Regions from separate parts of the Lysinibacillus sp. UBA5994 genome, predicted to be linked through region 2. Evidence: predicted binding sites of a transcription regulator. Region 2 holds the regulator's gene; each other region holds the start of a gene.
The links. The regulator LexA, encoded in region 2, represses DNA repair genes until DNA is damaged. The targets are predictions, from matches to a motif close to CGAACATATGTTCG.
Positions count from the first base shown of each region.

Region 1: ruvA (Holliday junction branch migration protein RuvA) is a predicted target of LexA. The motif match lies at 3,980-3,993, and genes of this name have one in related genera.
Region 3: recA (recombinase RecA) is a predicted target of LexA. The motif match lies at 1,293-1,306, and genes of this name have one in related genera.

Region 1 covers NZ_DJAU01000061.1:70,489-76,465, reverse strand. The annotation lists gene pheA (prephenate dehydratase) at 1-783, shown strand, start outside; gene B3D98_RS21080 (thiol-disulfide oxidoreductase DCC family protein) at 810-1,202, shown strand; gene B3D98_RS21075 (transcription repressor NadR) at 1,335-1,868, opposite strand; gene B3D98_RS21070 (LysM peptidoglycan-binding domain-containing protein) at 2,010-3,056, shown strand; gene B3D98_RS21065 (phosphotransferase) at 3,046-3,924, shown strand; gene ruvA (Holliday junction branch migration protein RuvA) at 4,036-4,656, shown strand; gene ruvB (Holliday junction branch migration DNA helicase RuvB) at 4,675-5,679, shown strand; gene queA (tRNA preQ1(34) S-adenosylmethionine ribosyltransferase-isomerase QueA) at 5,697-5,977, shown strand, end outside.
Region 2 covers NZ_DJAU01000050.1:95,832-101,808, reverse strand. The annotation lists gene B3D98_RS15480 (YneB family resolvase-like protein) at 2-667, opposite strand; gene yneA (cell division suppressor protein YneA) at 664-978, opposite strand; gene lexA (transcriptional repressor LexA) at 1,145-1,762, shown strand; gene B3D98_RS15465 (gamma-glutamyl-gamma-aminobutyrate hydrolase family protein) at 1,870-2,592, opposite strand; gene B3D98_RS15460 (prepilin peptidase) at 2,626-3,378, opposite strand; gene B3D98_RS15455 (hypothetical protein) at 3,443-4,135, opposite strand; gene B3D98_RS15450 (PilN domain-containing protein) at 4,132-4,725, opposite strand; gene pilM (type IV pilus biogenesis protein PilM) at 4,725-5,699, opposite strand; gene B3D98_RS15440 (prepilin-type N-terminal cleavage/methylation domain-containing protein) at 5,812-5,977, opposite strand, start outside.
Region 3 covers NZ_DJAU01000023.1:1,996-7,972, forward strand. The annotation lists gene recA (recombinase RecA) at 146-1,210, opposite strand; gene B3D98_RS06815 (competence/damage-inducible protein A) at 1,372-2,631, opposite strand; gene pgsA (CDP-diacylglycerol--glycerol-3-phosphate 3-phosphatidyltransferase) at 2,648-3,226, opposite strand; gene B3D98_RS06825 (helix-turn-helix domain-containing protein) at 3,274-4,203, opposite strand; gene B3D98_RS06830 (DUF3388 domain-containing protein) at 4,220-5,005, opposite strand; gene B3D98_RS06835 (DUF3243 domain-containing protein) at 5,222-5,479, opposite strand; gene ymfI (elongation factor P 5-aminopentanone reductase) at 5,525-5,977, opposite strand, start outside.

The DNA of each region.
Region 1 (5,977 bases), on a different contig from region 2:
CTCGTACCGTGTGCCACGATTCCAGAATGTATAGAGGCTGTTGCAGAGGGAAAGGTAGATTTAGCTGTCGTGCCGCTAGAAAATGCTCTAGAGGGCTCTGTATCATTAACATTAGATTACTTATTCCATGAGGCAACACTTTATGTAACTGGAGAGTTATTGCTGAAAATTCAGCAGCATTTAATGGTCAACAAAGCGCAGAAGGATGATTGGCAGTCAATTGAAGGTGTTTATTCTCATCCGCATGCACTAGCTCAATGTCATAAATATTTATTTTATCGTTTTAGTCATGTACCATTACATCAAACAACTTCAACTGCAGCAGCAGCAAAATATGTATCAGAGAATCCACAAGAGTGTATAGCGGCAGTCGGAAATGCAGCAGCAGCTGAAAAATATGGTCTTGAAATAGTGGAGCAGAATATCCATGATTTTCATTTTAATCATACACGATTCTTTGTACTGTCTAAGCAAAATAAACGATTGCCACAAGAGCTATCAGATGGGCAAGCAAAAACAACATTTATGATTACCTTACCAACAGATCGTTCAGGTGCATTACATCAGGTGCTTTCTGTTTTTGCATGGCGTCAGCTAAATTTAAGTAAAATCGAATCACGTCCATTAAAAACTGGATTAGGTGATTATTTCTTTATGATTGATGTATTAGCAGATGAAAAGGAACCGATGATGCGTGGGGCAATGGAAGAATTAGCTGCGCTAGGTTGCAAAGTAAAGTCTCTGGGTACCTATTTTACTTATGTAACATCAGACGAAGCATAGTAATGTGAAGGAGGAGGAGGAAAGAGATGGGTGGGATTATTTTATTCGATGGTGTCTGTAATTTTTGTGATAGCACTGTTCAATTTATCATCAAACATGATCAAGCTGGCTATTTTCAATTTGCATCGCTGCAAAGCGAGGCTGGTCAATCGCTTCTCACTCAATATCATATACCAAAGAATATAGATAGTGTAATTCTTATTGAACAAGGGAAAGTGTCTGTTGAATCTACCGCTGCGTTAAACATTTGCCGTAAATTTGATGGATTGTGGCCTTGTTTCTACGCCTTCATTCTTGTACCACCATTTATTCGCAATGCATTATATCGATTATTTGCAAAGCAACGCTATCGTTTGTTTGGAAAAAAAAGTGAATGCTTATTGCCTACGCCTGCTCAACGTCAAAGATTTCTTTCCTGATAGGGAAATACTCGCCTTTAAGGGAACAATACAATAGCTGCGGACAGAAGCCCGCGCTTAACGAGACAATACCAGCATTAAAAAACAGAAAGCACCGTTTGAAATCAATTTTTCAGACGGTGCTTTTACTATTCATTGATCTGACACTAAGTAGCCCTTTTTTTGTAAAGCTCGCTCAATTAATGTTAAAACTTCAACAGAGGGTGCTGTGATGACATGTAGATGGATGCCGCCAGTGAGAGCAGATAAATAGTTGGCCTGTGTGGCATTCACACGTTCGATAAATTGTTTCACCTCATGGCGGTTGGATACCATGATAGAGGCTGTCAGTTCACCATATATTGGATGTTCGACAATGACATTTTTGACGGTTCCGCCACAGTCTACAATCGTCATTAATTCATCTTCCGTCTGCTCTGATGTATGCAAGCAAGGGAATGTTCGTTCAACGGTTTGCTGTATTTGTTCTTGATGCATATAAAGATAACCTTGGCTTGTGGCAATAATGGGCTCATTTCTTGCCTTTAATAAAGTCATATCATTGACGATTACTTGTCTAGAAACATTGGCGAACTTTGCTAAGTCTGTCCCAGTTATAGGTGCTTTATTTTTTTTTAATTGCGCTAATAGTTGCAGTCGGCGTTCTTCGCCTAACATTTTTTTCATAAGAGATCACCCCTGCTCGTAATAAAGGAATCAGCGTTCCTTATGAATTAGTGTACCATGAAGCTTTTCTAACTTGCTGAAATTTTTGTATCCAAATGAAACATTGAACATATGATACGTAGAGAGGAAGGGAGGAAAAAATTGCGTATTCATATTGTTCAAAAGGGAGATACATTGTGGAAGATTGCGAAAGAGTACGGCATTTCGTTTGAAGATTTGAAGCGGCTCAATGTCCATCTTGCCAACCCAGATTATATTGTTCCAGGCATGGAAATTATATTGCCTGAAAAAATAAACAAAGAGCCGCATAGAGATTCACATAAAGAAATGCCGAAAAAGGAAACACAAGTGCATAAGGAGACACCAAAGGAAAGTCCTAAAAAAGAGGTACAGCGACCAATGCCACCACCACCGCCAATTGTACCGCCACCACCAGCTCCTATGCCAATGCCAGAACCACAAATGATACCGATACCAATACCGATGCCAATGCCAATGCAGATGCCACAACAGCCGATGTGGGTACCGCAGCCTGTGGAAATGAATTGGCACCAGCAATTGGTGATGCCACAAATGGAGCAAAATGTTACAACACCACCTGTACAAATACAGCCACCACCACCGCCAGCACCTACACCGCCACCACCGCCTGTAGCTAAACCAAAGCCAATGCCAATGCCACAACCAGCACCACATCCACCAATGCATATCATGCCACAAATGCCTGCCGTACCACATTGTTCAAGTTGCCATCAGCCAATCTATCATCAGATGTGGTGGCCGATGCCAATGCAGCCGCAGGTCGAGCATTATACGATGCCACAGCAGCCAATGTCCTATGACATGCCAGATCATAAAGTAGGTGGAATGGAAGACTTTTTAGAGTCCACATCACCATTCTTCCATACGCAAGATCACCAAAAGCCACAAATGGATATGATGCCCGATATGAATATGGGGCAATCCTGTGGTTGTGGCACACAACCAATGATGATGCCTGATATGAACATGGGTCAATCTTGTGGCTGTGGCACACAACCAATGATGATGCCAAATTGGCAAATGGACCCTTGTCATTGCCCGCCACCACCATGTCCGACACATTGTCCACCACCATGCCCATCAGCAGCAGGTCCTTGGATGTCTCCGCATTATTTCCCAGGCGGGATGACGCCTTATCGATGGTGAAAAAGCGTATATTGTAGAAGAAGTAAAGCCAAATATTTGGAAATATAAATATCGATCGAAAAATTATTTTGTCAAACGTGCAAAGCAAGTGGAAATTGCGGAGAAGGTAAGAACCATTCATCGCCAATTAGGACGTATGGAACCTTCTTTGATCCTACCATTAGTTCAGAGCGATGATGAGCAGTTAATTGTGCAAATGTGGCAAGAAGGAAGCCACGGGGCTAACTTTGCGCATAAAAAAGATCGTAATGAATCTCTTAGACTATTAATCGCTTTACATGACACACATAAAAAGATTGCTTGGCAGCGCGTGCCAGGCTTGCATACCTACTCACAGCTTTTAAAATGGCAAATGCGTCATATGCGTTTTAAAAGTAGAAGAAATGAGTTTCGAACATTTTTAACGAAAGAAGAAATTGATCAAATATTGCATTATAGTGATAAGTCATTACAATTGATTGCATTGGAAGATGCACCTGAAAAAGAGATTACGCTATTGCATGGGGATGTAGTTCATCATAATTTTTTATGGTGCTCCGATGGACAATTACGTTTAATTGATTTTGATTTAGCACACCTTGGTGAAGCGGATGACGAGTATATTTTATGGTTACATCGTGTGTTACCTGCTGTAGATTATGATCTTGGAAAGATTTTTGCAGAGTTACCTGAGCTGAAACGACTGGATAAAAGAAAGCTTCATCGCTTGAAATACCCGAATGAGTTATTACGAGAATGGCTGTTTGCTATAGATTTACCACTAGAGCAACAGCTAGTATTTTTAGATTATTTAGTACCATTTACAAAACGAGCCCTCACCTATTGGCCAAAACTGTGGTACGATATTGATAGATTTGTCAAGAAATGACCGTCAATTGGCGGTCATTTTTGTCTGCGAACGGAGTTTAGACGCTACTTTTTGTCGAGCATTCGTTCGCTATATGCTATAATCGAAGACGATGATTGTGAGGGATTATAGATGTATGATTATTTAAAAGGACAAATTACTCGTATTACACCTGAATTTATTGTGCTGGAACAACAGGGGATTGGGTGGCAACTTAATACGCCCAATCCATTTGCTTTTCGAACATCTGCCCTTGAGCAACAGATATATGTTCATTTGCATGTGCGAGAGGATGCGCAAGTTTTATATGGCTTCCCTAACCTAGATCAGCGTGAGTTATTCCGTAAGCTTATTTTAGTGTCAGGAATAGGACCAAAGGGCGCTTTAGCGATTTTAGCTACAGGTAATCCACAACAGGTTATTAGCGCAATTGAGCGGGAGGACGAAGCGTTTTTAGTGAAGTTCCCTGGAGTTGGTAAAAAAACAGCACGTCAAATGATCCTCGACTTGAAGGGTAAACTTGGTTCATTATTAGATACACTTGAATTACCTAGTGCAGAAGATGAATTACCTTTGTTTGGTGTGCATGCCTATAAACATGAATTAGAAGAAGCCCTACTTGCCTTAATGGCTCTTGGCTATTCTGAAAAAGAGCTAGAAAAAATTAAACCACAGCTAGAGGATAACGATAAACTTGAAACGACAGATGCCTTTATGAAACAAGCATTGCAACTACTGCTAAAATTAAAATAAGGAAAGGAGGAAAGGTGCATGTCTGAACGTATGATGGCAAGTGAAGCAGGGAGCTATGATGAGCAGTTTGAGTTATCTTTACGTCCTCAAAAATTAGCACAGTATATTGGGCAACATAAAGTAAAGGAAAACTTACAAATATTCATTGAAGCGGCAAAGCTTCGCCAAGAAAGTTTAGATCATGTGTTGTTATATGGACCTCCAGGACTTGGTAAAACGACCTTAGCGGCTGTTATCGCAAATGAGATGAATGTTAACGTACGCATGACAAGTGGCCCTGCGATTGAGCGTCCAGGAGATTTGGCAGCTATTTTAAGTTCACTAGAGCCTGGGGACGTTTTATTTATTGATGAAATTCATCGACTGCCCCGTGCTATTGAAGAAGTATTATATCCAGCAATGGAAGACTTCTGCTTAGATATTGTGGTAGGAAAAGGTCCTGAAGCACGTACTGTACGACTTGATTTACCTCCCTTTACCCTTGTAGGTGCAACAACAAGAGCGGGTGCTTTATCAGCTCCTCTAAGAGATCGCTTTGGTGTGTTGCTGCGCCTAGAATATTATGATGACCGATCGCTTGCTGAAATTGTTGTGAGAAGTGCACATTTATTTGAGGTAGAAATAGAGCAAGTAGCAGCAATGGAAATGGCGAGACGCTCACGTGGAACACCTCGAATTGCCAATCGTTTATTGAAACGAGTGCGAGATTATGCACAAGTGCTTGGAGATGGTATGATAACGGAGGGTCTTGCACAGCAAGCATTAGAGCTGTTACAAGTAGATCCTAGAGGGCTTGATCATATTGACCATAAACTTGTAACCAATATGATTGAGCGATTCCGAGGAGGCCCAGTAGGCTTAGATACTCTTGCTGCATCAATTGGTGAGGAACGGGTTACGATAGAAGATGTATACGAGCCTTATTTGATGCAAATTGGCCTTATTCAACGTACCCCGAGAGGAAGAGTAGCCACACATTTAGCCTACGAACATTTTGGATATGAGTATCCCCAACAAACATAAAGAAGGAAGTTATTTTCATGCGTGTAGAAGATTTTGATTTTGAATTACCAGAGGAGCTTATTGCCCAAACACCATTAGTTGATCGTACAGCAAGTAGATTAATGGTCGTGACACCGGGCTCAAATAAAGTGGAGCACCACCATTTTGCCCATGTATTAGACGAGCTACATGCTGGAGACTGTCTTGTACTAAATGATACAAGAGTTTTACCTGCTCGTTTAATGGGTGTAAAAGAAGAAACAGGTGCACATATAGAAGTATTGCTACTGAAGCAAATGGCTGGTACAGATGAGTGGGA
Region 2 (5,977 bases):
ATTATTTTCCTGCTAATCTTTCTTGGTGCTCTTGGAAACGACGATGTACAGTCGCCTTACTTACCTCAAAGCCTAACCCTCTAAGCGTTATAGAAATTTCTTCAAAGGTAAATCCACGTTTGCGTAGCTTCACAATTTCCTCTACAGGTAGATCTTTTCGCTCCTGCCCCTGAGGATTACCTCGATTCGATAAATTATTTTCTGGACGATAACCGTTTTCTACAGCACGTCGCATTCCTCGTCGAATTTTAGCATTATGGATTCTACGCTGATATTCCTCTACAATTGCTAAAATTTCAAGCAGCATCGTATCCATTTCATTTAATTGGACTGGGCCTGCATCACGCATAGAAAAAACATCAGTTGCTGACTTTTGTAATAAATGTAATACAGCCATCCTTGCATTGCCTCGTCCTAAACGAGTTTCATCTTGGACAAAAAGAGCATTAATGTTCTTATCTTTTATAAAATCAAGCATTTCTAGCAAGCCTTCACGTTCTACATCATAGCCACTATGTTGATCTTTAAACACGCCCTTCACCGCATAGCCTTGCTCTTTAGCATAGCGCAGCAACTCTTCCTGCTGGCGCTCTAATGAGGAGCTTTGTGTTTCTTTTTCAGTACTTACGCGACAATAGACAACAGCCGATAGTTGATTATTTATCATTGTTCATTTCTCGCAATTTCGATAGTATTGATGGGACTGGCTTGATCACTCACTACAGGAATAACTAGAGATTTTCCCGCTACAATTTTAATATCTGCTAGTTCATTTTCAGTTTTTACAAGCTTTATCCAATCATCAGTACTCATTTTACCACGATATTGCTCGGCTAACGACCACAAGCTATCCCCATGTTCGATTTTAATTTCTGCGTAACTAACTTTTCCTGGATCAGTAATGTAAAGGTATGCTGCAAATAATAAACAAGCTCCTATTAAAATTGAGATATGTGTGTTTTTCTTCAACCATGTCATAATCATTACCCCTTTTTAAGAATGTTTGTTCGGAATGTATGTTCCCATAATAAAGCGAACAAACGTTTTTGTCAAACACTTTTCGAACCTATGTTTGCATACATGTTCGCATTCTGTTATACTATCAAATAAGAAGAATGATTTTAGAAAAAAGAGGTGAGCACTCATGAAAAAAGTTTCGAAAAGACAAGAGGACATTTTAGCTTTCATTAAGGAAGAGGTACGAGCTAAAGGATATCCGCCATCAGTACGTGAAATTGGTGAAGCAGTTGGACTTGCTTCCAGTTCAACTGTTCATGGACATTTAGCTCGATTAGAACAAAAAGGCTTTATTCGTCGAGATCCAACAAAGCCACGTGCAATTGAAATTTTAGAGCCTGAAGAATCCATTCAAAAACAACAGGTGATCCATGTCCCACTTGTCGGGAAGGTTACAGCTGGTTCTCCAATTACAGCAATTGAAAATATTGAAGAATACTTCCCATTACCCGATACGTATGGCACAAGTGAAGATCAATTGTTCATGCTAGAAATCATGGGGGAATCAATGATTGAAGCTGGGATTTTAGATGGAGATTTAGTCATTGTAAAACAAAAGGCAACAGCTAATAATGGGGATATTGTTGTAGCTATGACAGCTGAGGATGAAGCAACTGTAAAACGTTTCTTTAAAGAGAAAAACCATTTCCGTTTACAGCCTGAAAATTCTTCTATGGAACCAATTATTGTCGATCAAGTTTCTATTTTAGGACAAGTTGTAGGTCTTTATAGACGTGTACATTAACGATTAAAGCAGATTTTGAGGATTATGTTCCTTCTAAGAGCATGTATCCTCTTTTTTACGCAAAAAAAGAATCCACATACGATTGGATTCTTTGTACAATGCCTCTTCTAAGCTTCCTTCTTAAATTTTATGCTCGCTTCAATAAAGGCTGAAAATAGCTTTTGAGCACTCTCATCTCCTGCTATGGCTAGTTCCTCAGGATGCCACTGAACAGCTAAGCAAAATGGCATCTCCTCATGAACTACCGCTTCGATAATACCGTCGTTAGATTTTGCCGCTACTTTTAATTTTTCTGCTAAAACATTCACCGCTTGATGATGAAATGAATTCACTGCTATTTTCTCTTGTTCAACGATAGTCGCTAATAGATTGTCAGCAATAACCTGTACAGTATGGGTAGCTACAGTTCGACCTGATTGCTGCATATGTTGGAGTAACTTGGTACTAAAGTGATCACTATCAATATCCTGATATAAGGTACCACCTAATGCAACATTTAGTATTTGAATTCCTCGACAGATCCCGAAAATAGGCATCTTACGTTGGAATGCGGCTTCAATCAATGCTAACTCAATCGTATCTCGCGCTGGGTGAATTTTTCCAAGCTTTAATGAAGGCTCAGCCCCGAATAGAAATGGATGCACATCATGACCACCAGATAATAATAAACCGTCTGTGAGGGCTAAAATCTGGGCTGCCTCTTCTTCTACTCCAATTGGAATAATCAGTGGAATTCCACCTGCTTCAATGATACTTTTACTGTAAGCAACATTTAATCGAGAGGATAAATCATCCTCTACAAAGGCTGTAATACCAATAATCGGTTTCACTTGCTTCCCTCCACATTCTTGAAAATTTCACAATTACCAAAAGCCTAGATACCAATGAATTAATACATCGCCATAGAAATAAACAATAACTGCGGCCAATGCAATAGATGGCCCAAACGGAATGGGTGTTTTTCTCCCCTGTTTGTTTTTCGATAACATGGTAATCCCGACAATCATACCAATAACTGCAGCTAAAAATAGCGTTAACAGTGTATCAATCGTACCCAGAACGAGACCAATTAAAAAGAATAATTTAATATCGCCTCCACCCATGCCACCGTTTGATAGCACAGCAATGATATATAATATGCCAAAGCCAACCACAGCACCCACAAGAGAGTCCCACCACGGTGTTAATGGTGACAGCACTCGTCCAATAGCTAGCAAAGGTAAAAAGAATACTAACACCTTATCTGGAATTAGCATATAGGCTAAATCTGATACAACGATAATAATTAATAAAGAGATAAAAAAGAGTGCTACTATCAATTCTATGCCCCAGCCTAGCTGCCAATAAGCAAAGGCAAATAATACACCTGTCATTAATTCTATGACTGGGTAAACCCAAGAAATTTTATTGCCACAACCCCGACATTTTCCTCCTAACAATACATAAGACAAAACTGGTACTAAATCAAGCGCCGTCAGTCGTCTCTGACATTTTGGACAATGTGAAGGAGGATGTACAATCGACTCCTTCTGTGGTACACGTAAGCCAACTACATTATAAAAAGAGCCAAAGACAAGTCCAAATAAAAAAATAAAGATCGTATAAGCCATTTCCAATTTTATGTCCTCCTAAACCAATAGGCGCCCATACAAATGAAGTATGGTGCGCCTATCAATAAAGTTATTGTTGTTCTTCGTAGTAGAACGTCGTCACTTGCACTGTTGCCTTTAACGTAAGATCTGCATCTTTCTCAAGCTGTGCCTGCTCTCCAGGCAATTTAAATTCAATCTTATCGGTTTTCATGATACGCTCTAATTGTTCAACCTCCTGTAAAAAGCTTTCAAGAGAATTAAAATCAAGCGCACCCACCTCTAATATAAAAGTAACAAGCTTTAAATTAGTTGGTAAAGAGTCCTTCGAAAGAGATGCAATCGGTGTAGTAGTCTCCTTGTTCTCCTGATCACCATTGACCTCTGCTTCAGCCTGCTCCAACATATTAAGATCATTCGATTCATCTGAAGGTGTCACAGTGCCGTCCTCACCTTGAACAGTTAAAGACAGTACACGAGTTCCTGTCACCTCTTCAATCTCAGCTAAATCAAGAATAATCTTTTCAACGGCTCTTGTTACAGGTAGCTTTTGTCTTAAGGCTAATATATTGATAGTAGGCTGTCCCTGCTCTTTGTCTAATTGTGCTAGTTGTTCTTTGACACTAGCTAATTCTTGCTGCACCTGCAATACATTACTCTCTTTTTCATTCACTTCATCCAATTTTGGTGAAAGCAAATAATAATACAGCGCAAATAAAATAGCAGCTATCAGCGCAAGTAACAAGATCATAGACGAATTTTTACTACTCGTTAATTTATTCATGAGCGTCGTCCTCCAGCTAAATACATAAAATCGATTGTCGCTGTAATGGACACTGAATATCGCGGTACTTCTTTAAATTTTTGTTGGGGTGTTAACACCCTTTGTTCACCTAGCTCTATTTCAAAGTTTGAGACAGTGTTAATTTGAGCATCTGTAAAATAGCTACTCATTAAAAGTCGCTCCACATATTTCGATATATCTGTCATCGTTTCAAAATCCACTTCAATATTCACCGAGTTCTCTCCGAAAACATAGCTACGTAAATAGGATTGAGTTGGTAATAAAGTTTTTGTTTCATCAATTAACGGTGTTACAGGATAAGAAACGCTTTGTATAAAAGTTACTGAATCTTCCAACGAACCCTGATCGACATTTTGTCGTGCGTCTAGCTCTTGCTGCAATTGATCAAGCTGTGTTGTTAATGCCTGTTCCTCTGCAGTCAATCGTGACAATTCACTTTTGGATGTAAAAAATAAAAAAAGTAAATAAGCTACAATAAGTCCCACAATGACAATCACCAAGCTATAAAAAAGCTTGGGAGAGGTTGTTCTTTTTTCAAGTTGTGGTAAGAGGTTTATATCTGGAACCATTAACGAACCTCCTTCAAAGCTAAGCCAAGCAACGTTGAAAATTCTCGCTTAAAGCGCGGAAACGATTTCTCAATTTTTTTCCCATCGACAACCCTTAGTGGTGGTTCTAAATTAGAAGCGAGTAAGTTCCCAATTGATTTCAATAGTGGGTTATCGCCAAGCATGATAATTTCATCCACTGTTTTTTCACCTTTATGTAAAGAAAACTTAAAGAAATTCATCATCCGATCAATCTCTAAAACCTGATCCATTACGACCATTTGATAATTCTCTGATTCACCATTATAAATAAATTGATAGCTAAACTCATTCTCTTTCTTTCCCAGCCATTGCGTCATATCTACTTCAATGGTTTGATAGCGCAAAAACTCCACTTGGCCATTGGAAAAAATACTGATGGAGAGTTCATTAATTGACCATTCTGCAATTAAATAGGTTTTATTAGGCATTAATAAGGACATGTGCTCTAATAAACGTATATTACAAAGCGCACGAATATCGGCAGCTTCGGGTTCTAATGAAACATCTAACAGCATCCCTACCAGTTTCGTAATCTCTTCAGAAGGTGCAGCAAATAAGATAGCCTTGCCGTCCTCGGCATCTGCATCATACACATCAATTAAAGGGTCTTGAAATGGTAAATGAATAGAATGTCCCAATTCCATTTCAGCATATCCTCGTAATTCCTGAGGCTTTACATCTTTAGGGTGCTCAAAGTTTTTCAATAGAACCGTCGTATCAGGGACAAACATACGAACAGCCTGTTTTTTCCCTGTCCATTTCATTACTTGCTCTTTAATCACCTCAAAAAGAGCTACCTCATCGATAATAGTTCCATTTTCAACGATTCCAGCTGCTAAAGGGTATTCATAGCCCTGCCACTGATTAGGCTCTGGTCCTTTCGCCACAATCGCACGCAGCACATAATCCTTCAGTTCAATCGAAACATGCGACTTTCTTTTTCTCTTAAACATGTGAAAAGACCTCCTTATCCTACTCAGTATAAATGATTTTTTCAATTAGTCATCCATTTCCCAGCCAGAAACGCAAATTTTCTTGCGCTTCTGAGTGGGTTAGGAGGACTGATTATGGCGTTGTTGTATCTGGAGTAGTTGTAGGTTTTTCTCCTCCAGCTTTCACCAATTTACTATTAATCTCTTTTTCAAGGGATTTTCCATCTGTAACTTTAAATTCTTCTAATTTTATATCCTTTAATCTAGGGTACGTAATTTGCCAACCATCTTTTGTTAAT
Region 3 (5,977 bases), on a different contig from region 2:
ATTTTTCATGTTAAATACAATTTTTAAAAAAACAGTACATAAGAAATAAACACATAGCCTCTCTCTTATTATGTGTAAAAATTTAAGAATATAGACAAAAAAATGCATTGCCCCCTCAATAAAGTGGGAACAATGCAATCATTAATTATTCTTCTTCCAGAAGTAACATTAATTCTTCATCCATCTCTTCTTCATCATCATGGGCAGCAATTGTATAAGAAGAAGCTGCAATACCATAAGAAGCTCGGATTTTATTTGCTATGTCTTCTAGGACAGCAGTATTTTCTTTTAAATACTGTTTAGCATTTTCTCGTCCTTGACCTAAGCGCTCATCGCCATATGCATACCAAGAACCACTTTTTTGTACAATGTCTAATTCTACGCCTAAATCGACTGTTTCGCCTTCTTTAGAAATTCCTTCTCCATACATAATATCTACTTCAGCTGTACGGAAAGGTGGTGCTACTTTATTTTTAACAATCTTAATTTTAGTACGGTTACCAACAATATCATTACCTTGTTTAATAGCTTCTGCACGACGCACTTCTAAACGGACAGAGCTGTAGAACTTAAGCGCACGTCCACCTGGTGTTGTTTCTGGATTACCGAACATGACACCAATTTTTTCACGAACTTGGTTAATGAAAATAGCAATGGTTTTTGATTTATTAATCGCGCCTGAAAGTTTACGTAAAGCTTGAGACATTAGACGTGCTTGTAGGCCGACATGAGAGTCACCCATATCCCCTTCAATTTCAGCTTTTGGCACTAAGGCAGCAACAGAGTCAATGACGATAATATCAATAGCACCACTGCGCACTAATGCTTCTGCGATTTCAAGTGCTTGCTCACCTGTGTCGGGCTGTGATAATAATAGCTCATCAATATTGACACCTAATTTTTGTGCATAGATCGGGTCTAATGCGTGCTCAGCGTCGATAAATGCTGCTTGTCCACCTGTTGCTTGTACTTCAGCAATGGCATGTAGAGCAACAGTTGTTTTACCCGATGATTCTGGACCGTATACTTCAATAATACGTCCACGTGGATATCCACCCACTCCTAATGCAGCATCAAGTGCAAGTGAACCACTTGAAGATGTCGCAATTTCTAAATCGGTTTTTTCACCGAGTTTCATGATGGAACCTTTACCAAAATTCTTTTCAATTTGTTTTAGAGCCTGTTCTAAGGCTGCTTTACGATCACTCATTCATTTTCCTCCTTCGAAAACTGTTCACTGTTTTTATCTATCTCTACTATACTTGTTTTTGAGAAAACACGCAAGAAAAAAGCGAACATTTATTCGATTTTTCTTCAAAATAAAAATTTGGATAGTTTTCCTCTACCCAAATTCCTATGTTTTACTCTATTTTAATAACGTTTTGTGTAGCCACGTTCTTCTAAAAGCTGCATTAAATAATGGCATGTAAATTTCACCGCACGGAGTCGATTCGTATTCCGCATGCCTGATAAATGAAGTAAATATGTAAGCGGCTCCTCGTCATTTATGGCAATACCAATCCAAACCGTACCTACTGGCTGATGATCATGTGCAGTGGGACCTGCTTCTCCTGTAAGACCAATCCCAATATTTGTAGCAAATTTCTCACGAACAGCACTTGCCATTGCCGCTGCACACTCAGCACTCACAACACCATGTGTATCAATTAATTCTTGTGAAATGCCTAGCTGTTTTACTTTCGCATCTGCTGCATAGGTAACAACGCCTCCTATAAGTGCATTGCCTACCCCTGGAATTTCCGCAAGTTCAGATTGAAATAAACCAGCAGTTAAACTTTCTGCAGCCGCAATTGTTAGCTCATTATCCAGTAGCATTTCTACCGTTTTTGAGGCAAGGGAATCATCATCTACACCATATTGATAATCACCAACAAGTGCTTGTATTTCTGCAACCTTTGCCTTAATAAGCTGGCCAGCTTGTTGCTCTGTTGCGGCTTTAGCTGTTACGCGTAACGTTACCTCACCATCAGAAGCAAGTGGAGCAACTGTTGGATTGGTTTGTGCATCTAAAATATTTTGAACTTGTACTTCAAGCTCGGCCTCACCAATTCCATAAAATCGCATAACATGTGATGCAATGATCCCTCCATCATTAAGCATCGCAGCAAGTTTAGGTTTAGCCTCAAATTGAAACATTGGTTCTAACTCTTTTGGAGGTCCTGGTAATAAAATATAAGTGCGATCATTTTTTGTGAAGATCATACCTGGAGCCATTCCATGGTGATTAGCTAATACTTCACTCCCAGCTAAAATTAATGCCTGTTTACGATTATTTTCCGTCATTGGACGTCCTCGTTTAGCAAAAAATTGCTCAATATACGTCAATGCTACTTCATCAAACTCAAGAGAAACACCAAGATGACGTGCAATCGTTTCCTTCGTTAAATCATCTTTTGTTGGACCAAGTCCTCCCGAAAAAATAATGAGATCTGCACGAGACTCTGCCACTTCGATAGCTTGTTCTAAACGCTTTGCATTATCGCCTACTACGGTATGATAAAAAACGTTGATGCCAAGCTCGGATAGCTGGCTTGAGATAAATCTCGCATTTGTATTCGTAATTTGACCTAATAATAGTTCTGAGCCAACCGCAAGAATTTCAGCATTCATGATCCCAAGACCTTTCTTATTTAGACTCAAGTAATACACGTCGATTTAGATAGAAATAATCCCATCCTGACCAAAGTGTAAAGAACAATGCAACATAGAGCATGATTGTATCAAATGGAATACCAACCAATGTAAAGATTGTATTGTGTAAAAGAGCAGCAGCAATCGCTACAATTTGTGCCCAAGTTTTAATTTTACCAAGCTGATTGGCAGCTACGACTTCTCCTCCACCTGCCAAAATCAAACGTAAACCCGTTACAGCAAATTCACGACTAATAATAATGATAATTACCCAAGCAGGTGCCATCTTAAGCTCGACCATTAAAATAAAGGCTGCTGAGACAAGTAACTTGTCAGCTAAGGGATCTAAAAATTTCCCAAATGTCGTTACAAGATTATACTTACGTGCGTAATAACCATCCACCCAATCGGTTGTTGAAGCAAAGATAAAAATAAGTGCGCCTATAAAATGATGAATTGGCATCTCTGCACCAAAAAGTGATAATGTTCCCCAGCCAAAATCAAACATCATAACAATGACAAAGAATGGAATAAGTAAGATTCGAGAGATGGTAATTTTATTTGGAATGTTCATTTTTCTAACACCTTTCATGATGAAAGAAAGTAGTCATCATGTGATGACTACTGTTCTTTATTGAAATTGATGACGATATTTTGCGTTACAATTTGTTGTGCATACGTTAGAAGTTCGTCATTAATATAGATTTTAGCTTGCGTTGAATTACCGAGACGAATACGAACATAGTTTTGTGTTGAGGCGTCAAATTCAACTACTTCCCCGGCATTATAGACACGCGTATCTGTTAAGATTTCTTGTTGCTGTTGATTGCGAATACCAACAAATGTAGGGCCTGATATTTCAATTTTCAGTTTCATTGTATCTGTCCCTGTTAACGTATAAGAAGTTGTCGCTCCATCTGCTTCAACAGTACCCGCGGAAATTGTTTGCTTCATCTCTTCAGTTTGATCAGTGTCATCTTCATCAGTTGGTGTTTCTTCTGTAGCTTTTGTATCTTCTTTATCATTTTTCTGTGCATCTTTATTTTCTTGTTCTTTTTTATCCTTCTCACTATCAATTGGCTTGACATTTGTGTCATATTCAATCTCAGGAGTTGGATTTACTTCTTCGCTTGTCCCTGGACTGTTTTTTGATTGCCATAGCACCCATATAGCCACAATAATGACTACAATAAATAAAGCAACAATGATTTTTGGCATAGCCTCCATCATTTTATTCGAAGGGCCTTTCGTTACTTTTCTTCTGCTGGGGCTATTCGTCATCGATTGACTTACTTGATCGTTTGGAGTGCTCGGTAGTTCATTTTTATATGTCTCTAAGATTTCTTCCGCATCCAACCCAACAGCTTCTGCATATTGTTTGATAAAAGCTCGTACATAAAACGAACCAGGCATAATGGAATAATTGCCCTCTTCAATTCCTACTAAATAACGTTTTTGGATTTTCGTTATTTCTTGTAAATCGTCTAAGCTGTAGCCTTTAGACAGTCTCGCCTCTTTCAGTCGAGTCCCTAATTCTGCCACTAATAACACCTACTTTAACATCAAATTAAAAATTAAATCCTCCAAAAGAATCCGATTCGGACATATGATTTTTTTCCATTATTTCATAAGTAATTTCTTCATCAGTGTGATGACGTAGTTCAATAATATAATCAAAATCCTCTATTTTATATTCTGAATGCTGAACAAACATATCTGGATGCTCTACAACTTTGATACAAGGCATATTCATCATTTCACGCACTAATTGCAAATGTTTCTCATCAGATGAACGTCGAGTCACAATACCATCTAAAATAAAAATATTGTTACGACTAAATTCATCTCCCACAAGCTTATTACGAACTGTTTGCTTAATCATTGTAGATGATAAAAAGATCCATTTTTTATTGGCACAGACACTGGCGGCTACTATGGATTCAGTTTTTCCAACACGTGGCATGCCACGAATACCAATCAGCTTATGTCCCTCTTTTTTAAAGAGTTCTGCCATAAAGTCGACTAAAATACCTAATTCATCTCTTACGAAATGGAATGTGTTTTTTTCATCTGCATCTCGAGGAATATAACGACCATGCCTAATGGCTAAACGGTCGCGAAGTTTTGGTTGTCGAAATTTGGTTACGTTAATATGTTCCATTGTCGAAACAATTGTACGAAAACGCTCAATTGCCTCATCATTGTCTGTATGCACTAACATACCACGTCGATCCTCATCTACACCATTTATTGATATAATATTGACACGAAGCATCCCTAAAAGTGAAGCAATATCTCCTAATAATCCAGGGCGATTCACCTGAATTTCATATTCAAAGTACCAATCGCTCAACACACTCGTTCCCTTCCTATTAGTTAACGTAAAAAATCCTTTATAAGTTCCATCATAGCTGATTTTTTATGTAATGGAAAGTTAGAATACATGGAATTACAGTGTTATTTACTAATTTTTTTTGATGACTGTTAAATAGGCTTACATACGTTCCCGTTTTCACAGATAAAAAGTTTATTGTATAGCAAAAAGAGGAGATTGGCTCTCCTCTTTTATTTACTGCACATGCTTATTTTGTACAAGCTTAATGACACAATTCGCTAATGCATGTTTTTCATCTTCAGAGGCAACGCCCCATAAATCCGACAGCACTCGCTCTTGTTCGTTTTTAGGATCGACATTAGTCGCCAAATATTCCCCAATTTGGACAGCAGCCGTTTGAATCATTTTCTTCGGCATACCGCTTGATTCAGCTTGCATAACGTTTTGTCCTAAAAACGATGTCCATTTTTGCCAGTTTTCTAAAATGGTCATATTCTTCCTCCTCCTTTACACAAGTAGTATGTGCAAAAGAGATTATTATATGTACCAGCCTCCATTTAATCGTACGATTTGTCCTGTCACATAATCAGCTTTACCAGACAAATAAAAACGTACCATTTCAGCCACATCTTTTGTTTGTCCAATGGAGCCTAGTGGGATATCGTCCAAAATGTATTGAAGCTCTTCTTGATTTAGATGGCTGTTCATTGAGGTATTTATAAAACCAGGAGCAATAGCATTCACTCTAATCCTAGATAATGCCGCTTCTTTTGCATAGGATTTAACAAAAGCATGTTGCGCACCCTTAACAGTTGCATAAAGTGCCTCCCCCGCTGAGCCAGCTTCTCCCCAAATGGAACCTATAAATAGTACATAGCTCACTTCATGCTTGCGAAGTTTTCCAGAAAGTAAAGCTGTCAGTCTCATAGGATTTTGAACATGAACACGCCATAAAGCATCCATATCCTCCACTGTCGTATCTTCGAGCAA